Regions from separate parts of the Bifidobacterium sp. ESL0690 genome, predicted to be linked through region 2. Evidence: riboswitches for the same ligand, from Rfam matches in the RefSeq annotation. Region 2 holds a riboswitch; the other holds the start of a gene.
What was found. A riboswitch is a leader RNA that binds a small molecule or an ion and turns the genes downstream of it on or off. The one in region 2 is predicted to bind thiamine pyrophosphate.
Positions count from the first base shown of each region.

Region 1: it holds a riboswitch for thiamine pyrophosphate, as region 2 does, so the genes downstream of both, OZX62_RS07645 (hydroxyethylthiazole kinase) here and OZX62_RS05755 (ECF transporter S component) in region 2, are expected to answer to the same signal.

Region 1 is NZ_CP113939.1:1,905,583-1,909,916, reverse strand. Features, by position in the region: gene OZX62_RS07655 (hydroxymethylpyrimidine/phosphomethylpyrimidine kinase) at 1-168, opposite strand, end outside; gene thiE (thiamine phosphate synthase) at 360-1,100, opposite strand; gene OZX62_RS07645 (hydroxyethylthiazole kinase) at 1,200-2,129, opposite strand; TPP riboswitch at 2,121-2,242, opposite strand; gene OZX62_RS07640 (acyltransferase family protein) at 2,480-3,550, shown strand; gene OZX62_RS07635 (NAD(P)H-binding protein) at 3,661-4,290, opposite strand.
Region 2 is NZ_CP113939.1:1,417,623-1,421,956, reverse strand. Features, by position in the region: gene OZX62_RS05765 (DUF3043 domain-containing protein) at 1-268, opposite strand, end outside; gene OZX62_RS05760 (dipeptidase) at 410-1,777, shown strand; TPP riboswitch at 2,349-2,471, shown strand; gene OZX62_RS05755 (ECF transporter S component) at 2,521-3,150, shown strand; gene OZX62_RS05750 (ATP-binding cassette domain-containing protein) at 3,191-4,334, shown strand, end outside.

The DNA.
Region 1 (4,334 bases), 490 kb from region 2:
CTGAGCGGTCAACGAGGTGATGGCACTCATCCCGTAAACGCCGCAAGCCATGAACGTCTTAAGGTCGGCCTGAATTCCGGCCCCGCCGGACGAGTCGCTGCCCGCGATGGACAGAACTACCGGCAGCCTATATGGCTGGACAGCCGTGGGCTTTGCTGAATCGTTCATTGATTGTCTGCTTGTCATCTGTCTGAAGCGTATCTCCTGTGCTTTAGTCATCTACACGCCATGCTCTTGATTTACGAGACTTAAATCTCTCAATCGAATGCTTCTTATCGCTTTATGGTGTTCTCTCAAGGTTATTTCGCTTGGTTCACTATAAAGCGATAAGGGTGATTCGTGAGATCATCTCGCTTGTTTCAGCCACGCTTTGCGCGTGCGGCGTTCCACGAGTCCACCATGGCCTTGGTGGCGGCTTGCGGGTCGTCGGCCCCTGCGATGGCGGAGACCACGAACCAGCCTGCCGCCTCGGTCTGCGCCAAATCCGGCAGATCCTCAAGCTTTACGCCGCCACCCACGACGATGGGGTAGTGAGACTCGGTGCACAAGGCGTTGATGGATTCCGTGTCCTGCGTGTGGCGCTTGTGGTCGGCTCCGATGACGATGCAGTCAGGCTTGGTGGTGCTGGGATGCAGAGGGCCCGCGCCGATGTAGTCGATAGTGCCGGCGGGCAGGGCGTTGGCGGCTTTCACCTCGTCGAGTACCTTGCAGCTCAGTCCGATGATGGCGTCTGGGCCGAGCAGCTTTCGTGCCTCAACCGGGTTCATGTCATCCTGTCCGATATGCACGCCGTCGACCTTGATACCCATGTCGCGGCACTGCCAGGCCACGTCCGCACGGTCATCGATGACCAACGGCACGGAGTCGGACGCACCGGCCTGTGCAATGACGTCGGCGGTTTGCCGTGCGATTTCGGTGATGTCCCTGGCGTCACCTGGCTTGACGCGAATCTGGACGAAGGTGATGCCGCCGGCCAGTGTCTGCCGCACGATGTCGGGAACGGGTCGCGATTTGGTGTCCGCCGGGCCGAGCACGAGATATGAGCTCAGGTCAAAGTGGTCGCGCATGGACGGGGATGATGTCGAATTGGTTGTAGTCAAGATGGACTCGATTCTGTAAATAATCAATATTTGCGTCTATAAAGATTGTGTGATTGGCGTAAGCGCATCATGATGTCAGATTGCGCCAAAACAGGATATTCAGGCCAAAATCGGCGAAGCGGCGATCTGGTCGGGGGTGGTCGACCAGAGTCCGTCAAGGAACGCGACCTGGAAGGAACCCGGGCCGTGCGAATTGGTCTCGCCGGTTTCGCTGGCACGGTTGTAGAGCGCGCTCGCGGCGACGGCGGCGGTCAGCGGGTCTGCGACGGCCAGATAGGTTGCGACCACGCCGCCCAGCGAGCAGCCGGCACCGGTGATTTTGGTCATCATCGCGCTGCCGCCGGGCAGACGATAGGTGTGTTCTCCGTCGGTAACGAGGTCGGTTTCGCCGGAAACGGCCACAGCACCCTGGCGCTTCGCGTCGCCCTTGGCGATGAACCGGGCCAAAACTCGTGCGGAGGCTTCCGCGGCCTCGACGTCATCGGCTGATTCCACGCCGACAGGTCCGCTGGATTTCTTGGATTTGCCGGAATCCTTCTCATTTTCATCCAACGGCAGCTCCCACATCTCGCGCAGCTTGATGATTTCCGAAGCGTTGCCGCGAATGATGGTGGGCGGTGCCGCCTTGAACGATTTCAGGATATCGGTGCGGGTCGTTCCAAGCCCTGCGGCCACGGGATCGAGCACCCAGCGGTGATGGTCCGCGTGGAAATGCCTGGCGATTTCCTCGAGTGCGTCCTCGTAGAACGGCAGCAGCGTGCCGACGTTGATATAGCTGGCGCCGCTGGCCACCTCGCCGTCGGCGATGTCGTCGGGCAAGAAGCTCATCGCTGCCGTGCCGCCCGCCGCCAGTTGCGCGTTGGCCACGAGGTTGATGGTGACGAAATTGGTGAAGGACTGCGCCAAAGGCGTGGTGTCCCGTACGGTCTGCGCGGCCTTGCGGATGCTTGTACGCAACGGATCGTCCGTCGCCAAATCGTTCAGATTGCTGAGGTTGTTATTTGCTGATGAGTATGCGTCATTGACCATATTCGCGTCTCCCTACGATGGTATTAACCAACAGGTTCCAAGGGTCGAGCGTTGTGCTCGTCTCAACTTGCGCGCCCGCCGAAACGGGCCCGCAGGTTCCCCTGCACTTACAATCCACGACGCTATGCGCTTCATTGGACAAGCCGTTTCCATCTCGACACAGCTGGCATAGGGTAGTTGTTGCGACGGCTATTTTAGTCAATAATCCGGTAAACTTGACACGGTTTGCATAAGGGAGTTGCGAAAAGGTTAAGTCGCGTCTCCATCCCCGTCATAGAAACGAACGCAAGGCATAGCGATATACTTGGACGGTTGCTGCTCTGATTCATTGCGTTCCGGGAGATTCGTCTATGGCTTCGAGGATACGGTATTTCGACATCGCCAAAGGTATCGCCATGATTTGTGTGGTTCTCGGCCACAGCGTGCTGATGGTCGTCCCGATGAGCGAGGCGGCCCGGCTGATTTATGTCTTCTGTTTCTCGTTCCACATGCCGCTGTTTTTCATATTGTCGGGCTATTTCATGCATCCCGACCACCCGTTCGCCTGGCGCAAGGAATCCCATGAGCTGCTGTTCACCTATGTGCTGACCGCTGCAGCCGTGGTGGTCCTTCACGCCTTGCTCGCCTTGGCCCTGCACCATGATGCGGCCCATGTTACGGGCACTTGGTTTGTCGCGGCACTGTACGGTTCCGGTGCTGATGTCAGCAACGCGCTGATACCCATGTCCAGAAGCATCGGAGCCATTTGGTTTCTCCTGGCGCTGTTTTGGGCCCATTTGCTGGTCCATATTGCCTACCGCTTGCCTGCCACGCCCTTGTGGGTTATCGGTTTCTTTGCGCTTGGATATGTTTCATCGCGTTATGTTTGGTTGCCGCTCAGTGTTCAAGCGGGCTTGACCTCGGCGTTGTTCGTTTATCTTGGTTGCCTGGCGAAGCGTTTTAATGTAATGGGTCTGCTGCGTCGCAGGCCTTATCTGTGGATCGTGGCGGTAATTCCATGGGGCCTGGCCATGTGGAAATTCAGCTCGTTCGGCTTGGCGACCAATGCCTTTGGCAATACCCCGGCCCTTTCCATTATCGGTTCTGTTGGCGGCACTGCCTGCATCGTCGGCATTTCCATGGCGATTGACCGCTGGGCGGCTCCCATTGGCAAGGCACTGTCATTCGTCGGACGATATACTTTGGCGATTTTCTGCGCGCATCTGCTGGAAAACGACGTTTTGCCATGGGTCACCATCATGAGCAAGACCCAGCCGGCCATCGGCTATCAGCTTGAACCGTTCTTTATTTTTGCCGTCAAATGCGTGCTGATTGCCGTAATTGCAGTGGTGCTCTATCGCATTCCCGCAATCAATTCTGTCTTCTTCCCAACGCTGCTTAAAGACAAGAAAACAGCCGCGCTTAAAGAACAAACCGCCTGAGGCTAAGCCACAGACGGTCTATGAAAGGCTGGTATCAGCGAGATTGCCGGCACGCGATCAGTCTCGATGGTTGCCGGCCATATGCTCTGATACCGGTATCGGCGATTGGATTACCAGCGCACGGAAATGCGCTCGTGGTCGTGCGGCTTGTCCGCATCGATTTCGTCGACCATCGCCACCGCGTAATCGGCGTAGCTGATGGCGCTTTTGCCGTCCTTGTCGGTGGTGTATTCCTCGCCGGCCAGAACGTACTTGCCGGTGCGTGGGCCATCGGCCTGGAAATCGCTGGCAGGGCTCACGTAGGTCCAATGCACGTCGTCGCGCTTGCGCAGTGCATCCAGCGCCTTACCCATCGCCAGCGGCACACCCTTGATGTTGTCGGGGAACGAGTCGGAAAGCTGCTTGGTATGGGCTTTGTCGGTGTAGAGGCTTCCCGTGCCGCCGACCACCAGCAGCCGGGTGTTGCTTCCGGACAGGGCGTCGGCCAGGTGCTTCAGCGAAGTGCTGTGCTCATCGAGCTTGGCAGGGTCGAAGATGCCGAACGCGTCCACCACGGCGTCGAAACCGGTGAGGTCGGCGGCCGTCAGATCATAGAGGTCCTTGATGATGGCGTGTTGTGCTTTGGTTTTGTTCTCGCCTCGCACGATGGCGGTGACATCCATGCCACGGTTGACGGCCTCTTCGACGATCAGACGTCCGGACTTGCCATTGGCGGCGACCACTGCGATTTTCTTGCTCATAGATTCTTCTTTTCGTTGGAATTATTGGTTGGTTGTTGATATAA
Region 2 (4,334 bases):
GTTCGACACGCGGCATATGGGCCACGTCGCCGGTACGCATCGCTTCGTACTGCTCGTCCTCTTTCTTCCTGATACGGTCTTTGGCGGCCTTGCGGTCTGCCTTGCGATTCTTGGGAACGATCGGATGCAGGTTACGCTCCTCGGCGACCTTGCGCTTGGGTGTGGGGCGCCCCTTGCCTTCCTGCTCCTCGGGTTCATTCAGTTCGGAATCGACGGATTTCTGCGCCGCTTCCTTGTCTTTGTCCTTGCTGAAGGGATTCCATGTCATTCTTTTGAGATTACGGGCAAGCCTCGACGCGCAAACCGACGGAAATATAGGGGATTGAAGCGTTTTCCGGCGATTTCCTCGCGTTTTTCTCGGGGCTGTGTGATTATCGAGGTGAATGAACACGTTGATAAGGAGCATGACATGGCTGCATTGAGCAAGGAAGAACTGCGTTCGCGGGTCGACGCCGATTTTGATCGCGTTGTCGATTTGTTGAGCAGGAAGGTCGCGCTAAAATCCGTTTCGGCCGAAGGCATCACCGGCGAGCATATGCGTCGCTCGGCGCAATTCGTGGCCGATGAGTTGAAGAAGCGCGGTGTGGACGCAACGGTGGTGCAGTCCAAAAACCCGGACGGCACTCCGGGGGCATTCGAAGTGGTGGGTTCCAAGATCGTGAATCCCGACGCGCCTACCGTGCTACTTTACGCGCATCACGACGTCCAGCCCGTTCCTGACGCCTCCGCTTGGGACACTGATCCGTTTGTGGCCACCGAAATTGACGGCCGGCTTTACGGTCGCGGCGCAACCGACGACGGCGGTGGCATAGCCATCCATTCCGGCGCGCTGCACGCGTTGGGCGATGATTTGAAGGTCAATATCAAGGTTTTCATCGAAGGCGAGGAAGAGATGGGCTCGCCGAGCTTCATTCCTTTCATCGAGGCGCATCAGGATGAATTCGATTCCGACGTCATCATCGTGGCTGACTCCGGCAACTGGAGCGCCGAAATTCCCAGCCTTACGACAAGCCTGCGCGGCAACACCGATCTGGACGTGACGGTGAAGGCGTTGGAACATCCGGTGCATTCCGGCCAGTTCGGCGGCCCGATTCTCGACACGAATACTTTGTCAAGCATGTTGATTGCCTCGATGTACACCGAGGACGGATCGCTCAATATTCCCGGTCTGGAAGGTGGCGACCCTGTCGGCGGTCTTCAGCGTGATTTGGACGAAGCCAGCGTGCGTGCTGATTCTTCCGTCGTGGACTCCTACCGTTTCGCTGGTACCGGTTCTCTCGCCTCGCGTCTGTGGACGAAACCCAGCATTTCCGTCATCGGTTTCGATGCGCATCCGGTCGAAGGTTCGTTCAACGTCATCGCCAACGAGACCCGCTTCCGCATCTCCATCCGTACCGCGCCGAACCAGCGTCCCGAAGCCGCTGCCAAGGCCGTTAGCGACTTCCTGACCTCCCACGCGCCGTTTGGCGCCGAGGTTTCCGCTTCCATGGTCGACGCCGGCATGGGCTGGAGCATGGACCCCAACGCGGAAGCCACTCAGGATGCTCTGGAATCGATGCGCGAGGCCTTCGGCGTCGACCCGATCAACAAGGGCGAAGGCGGTTCGATTCCGTTCATTCCCGAACTGCAGCGCATCTTCCCGGACGCTCAGGTCCTGGTCACCGGCCCCGAAGACCCGAAGGGCAACGCTCACAGCCCCAACGAGTCCGTCGACCTGACGAGCCTCAAAAACAACGTCCTCACCGAGGCCCTGATCCTAACCAAGCTCGCGAAGTAACTGGTAACCTGCTTGCCTGAACGGGTAGTCGTGGTGGAGCGGGATATACAATGTTCGGGACGCTCCTTGGCCGCTCGGCCGTGTCTTACGCCCGACCATCGCATATCCCGCTCCACCACTAATCATTGAGGCATCTTACTGTCTGTATTCTCAAAATGAAAGAATCAGGGCCGGTGGTACTCCAAGCGAATAGCTGCCGCTTCCGCAAGGTTTCTGGATGTACACGGGCCAATTGAAAGGACGCCGTTCATCGGCTATCTAAATCATGCAGTAATTATTCGTTTGTCAGTCTCCTTTGTAATCAAAGTCTTGTCCGATTCAGCTTAAGACTATTCATCGCAATTGCACAACTGTTGTCATAAGGCCCCTGACTCATGCGGTAGTTATTCGCTTGTGAGCCCCTCCCGCAACCACCTGTCAGTCAGATTCCTCTGTGCACAAGTGCGGGGGCGGGATATGTGATGCTGAGGCGTAAAGCTTGGCCTACCGGCCTGGAGGGTGCCGAAGCATTACATATCCCGCCCCCGCACGACTACCCGTTGGTTGATTGACAGGGGATTGCTCTAGGATGGCGAACTGACACGGGGGCTGTTCGCCGGCGCAAGCTGGCGGATGGCTGAGATGAGGAATATCCTCGACCGAATGAACGTGAGTCCGGACAATGCCGGCGCACGGACGTCTCTCTTTTCCCGTGCCTTATATGCGCGCCGATAGTCGGTGTGCACAGCGGAAAGACACAAATCATGTCATCATCAAATCAAACAACAGTCGTCTCCAAACCGAACCTTCGCTGGCGTGTCGTCGACATCGCCGTCGCCTCGGTCATAGGAGTGGTTAGCACATTCGTCTACTGGGCCGCGGCACTGCTATACGGTCCTATCGGCTCTCCGTTGGATGCCCTCATTCCGGGTCTTGGTGGTCTGATGAACGGCCTTTGGCTTTTCGCCGGACCTCTTGCCGCGGTTATCGTGCGCAAGCCCGGTGCGGCCACCTACGCCGAAGTCGTTGCCGGCGTGCTCGAATCGTTGCTGGGCAATTCCTGGGGCGGCATGGAGACGTTCCTAATTGCGCTGGTTCAAGGGCTTTGCGCCGAAGTCGTGTTCCTGTGCGTGGCCTACAAGGTCTGGAACATCGTCACGGTCACGCTTTCCGGCGTGGTTTCGGCCGTCGGCTGCTGGGCCTACACCTTCTTCACCCATCTGCAGGGCTTCAACATCACCGGTGCGTACGGCATCTGGTATCTGGTTGCCACGGTGATTTCCGGGGCATTGGTCGCAGGCGTATTGATGTGGTACCTCTATATCGCCATCGCGAAAACCGGTGCCATCGACAAGTTCGCCTCCGGCCGCCAGGTTCGCGCCGCTGCCAAGTGAGCGGTATCAGGTAGAATTTCAGGCATCGATGGGGGAACGCATGCAAGCCAAGCAATCAAAGGTGGCCGGGAGCCGAAAAGGTGACGGTTCACCGCAGCGTGCTTCGAATGTCTCTGCCGCCAAAACAGGAGCGGTTCTGCAAGATGCGAACTCGTCTGATGGCAGCACTTCCCCCAAAGTTGAGCCCGCTTCAATCAGTTTCAATAATTGGGGCTATCGTCATGCCTCTCGCCGGCATTTCGCGGTACGTGGGCTGAACCTTGATATCCACGCCGGCGAGCATGTGCTGCTGCTTGGTGCTTCCGGCATTGGAAAGTCGACGATTTTGGAAGGTGCCTCGGGGCTGCTTGGCGGGGACGCGGTGGAAAGCGCGAACGCAGACGGACAGGAGGCGACGGAACAAGACACCGATGGTCAAATCGTCGCTGTCGAAGATTCTGAAGGCGGAGTTACCGAGGGCGGGGTCTTCATTGATGGCATCCCGGCTGCCGCTGCGCACGGACGCGTCGGGCTCGTGCTGCAGGACCCTGACGCGCAGACGATTTTTGAACGTTTGGGTGACAATGTCGCGTTCGGGCCGGAAAACATGGGTGTTCCGCGACCTGAGATTTGGAAGCGGGTGAGGCAGAGCCTTGCTGCTGTCGGCCTCGAAGGGTTGCAATTGCACCGTTCCACCATGCATCTGAGCGGCGGGCAGATGCAGCGGCTTGCGTTGGCCGGGGCGTTGGCCATGCAGCCTGGTGCGTTGCTTCTGGACGAGCCGACGGCGAACCTCGATCCGGAAGGCGTTGAGCAAGTTATTGGCGCCGTTTCGCATGTATTGTGTGATACCAAAGCGACCATGCTTTTGGTCGAGCATCGGGCTGGACCGTGGATAGAGCTTATCGACCGGGTTATCGTTCTCGGCCTTGAGTCCGACGATCAGGTTAAGGCGCGGGTCACGCAGGTTGGTGACGATGCCGAAATCGACCACAGTGGGTTCCGGCGCACGATTGTGGTCGCCGACGGCACGCCCGATGAGGTGTTCGAAAATCGTAATCTTGATTTTGCCGCGCTTGGTATCTGGATGCCGGACAAATACCGACGGCCTGAAGATGAAATCCATCGTATTTATACTGATGACGAACCTGCCAGTGACCCCGCGATAGGTGACGGCAAAACGCTGCTTTCCACCAACGACCTTG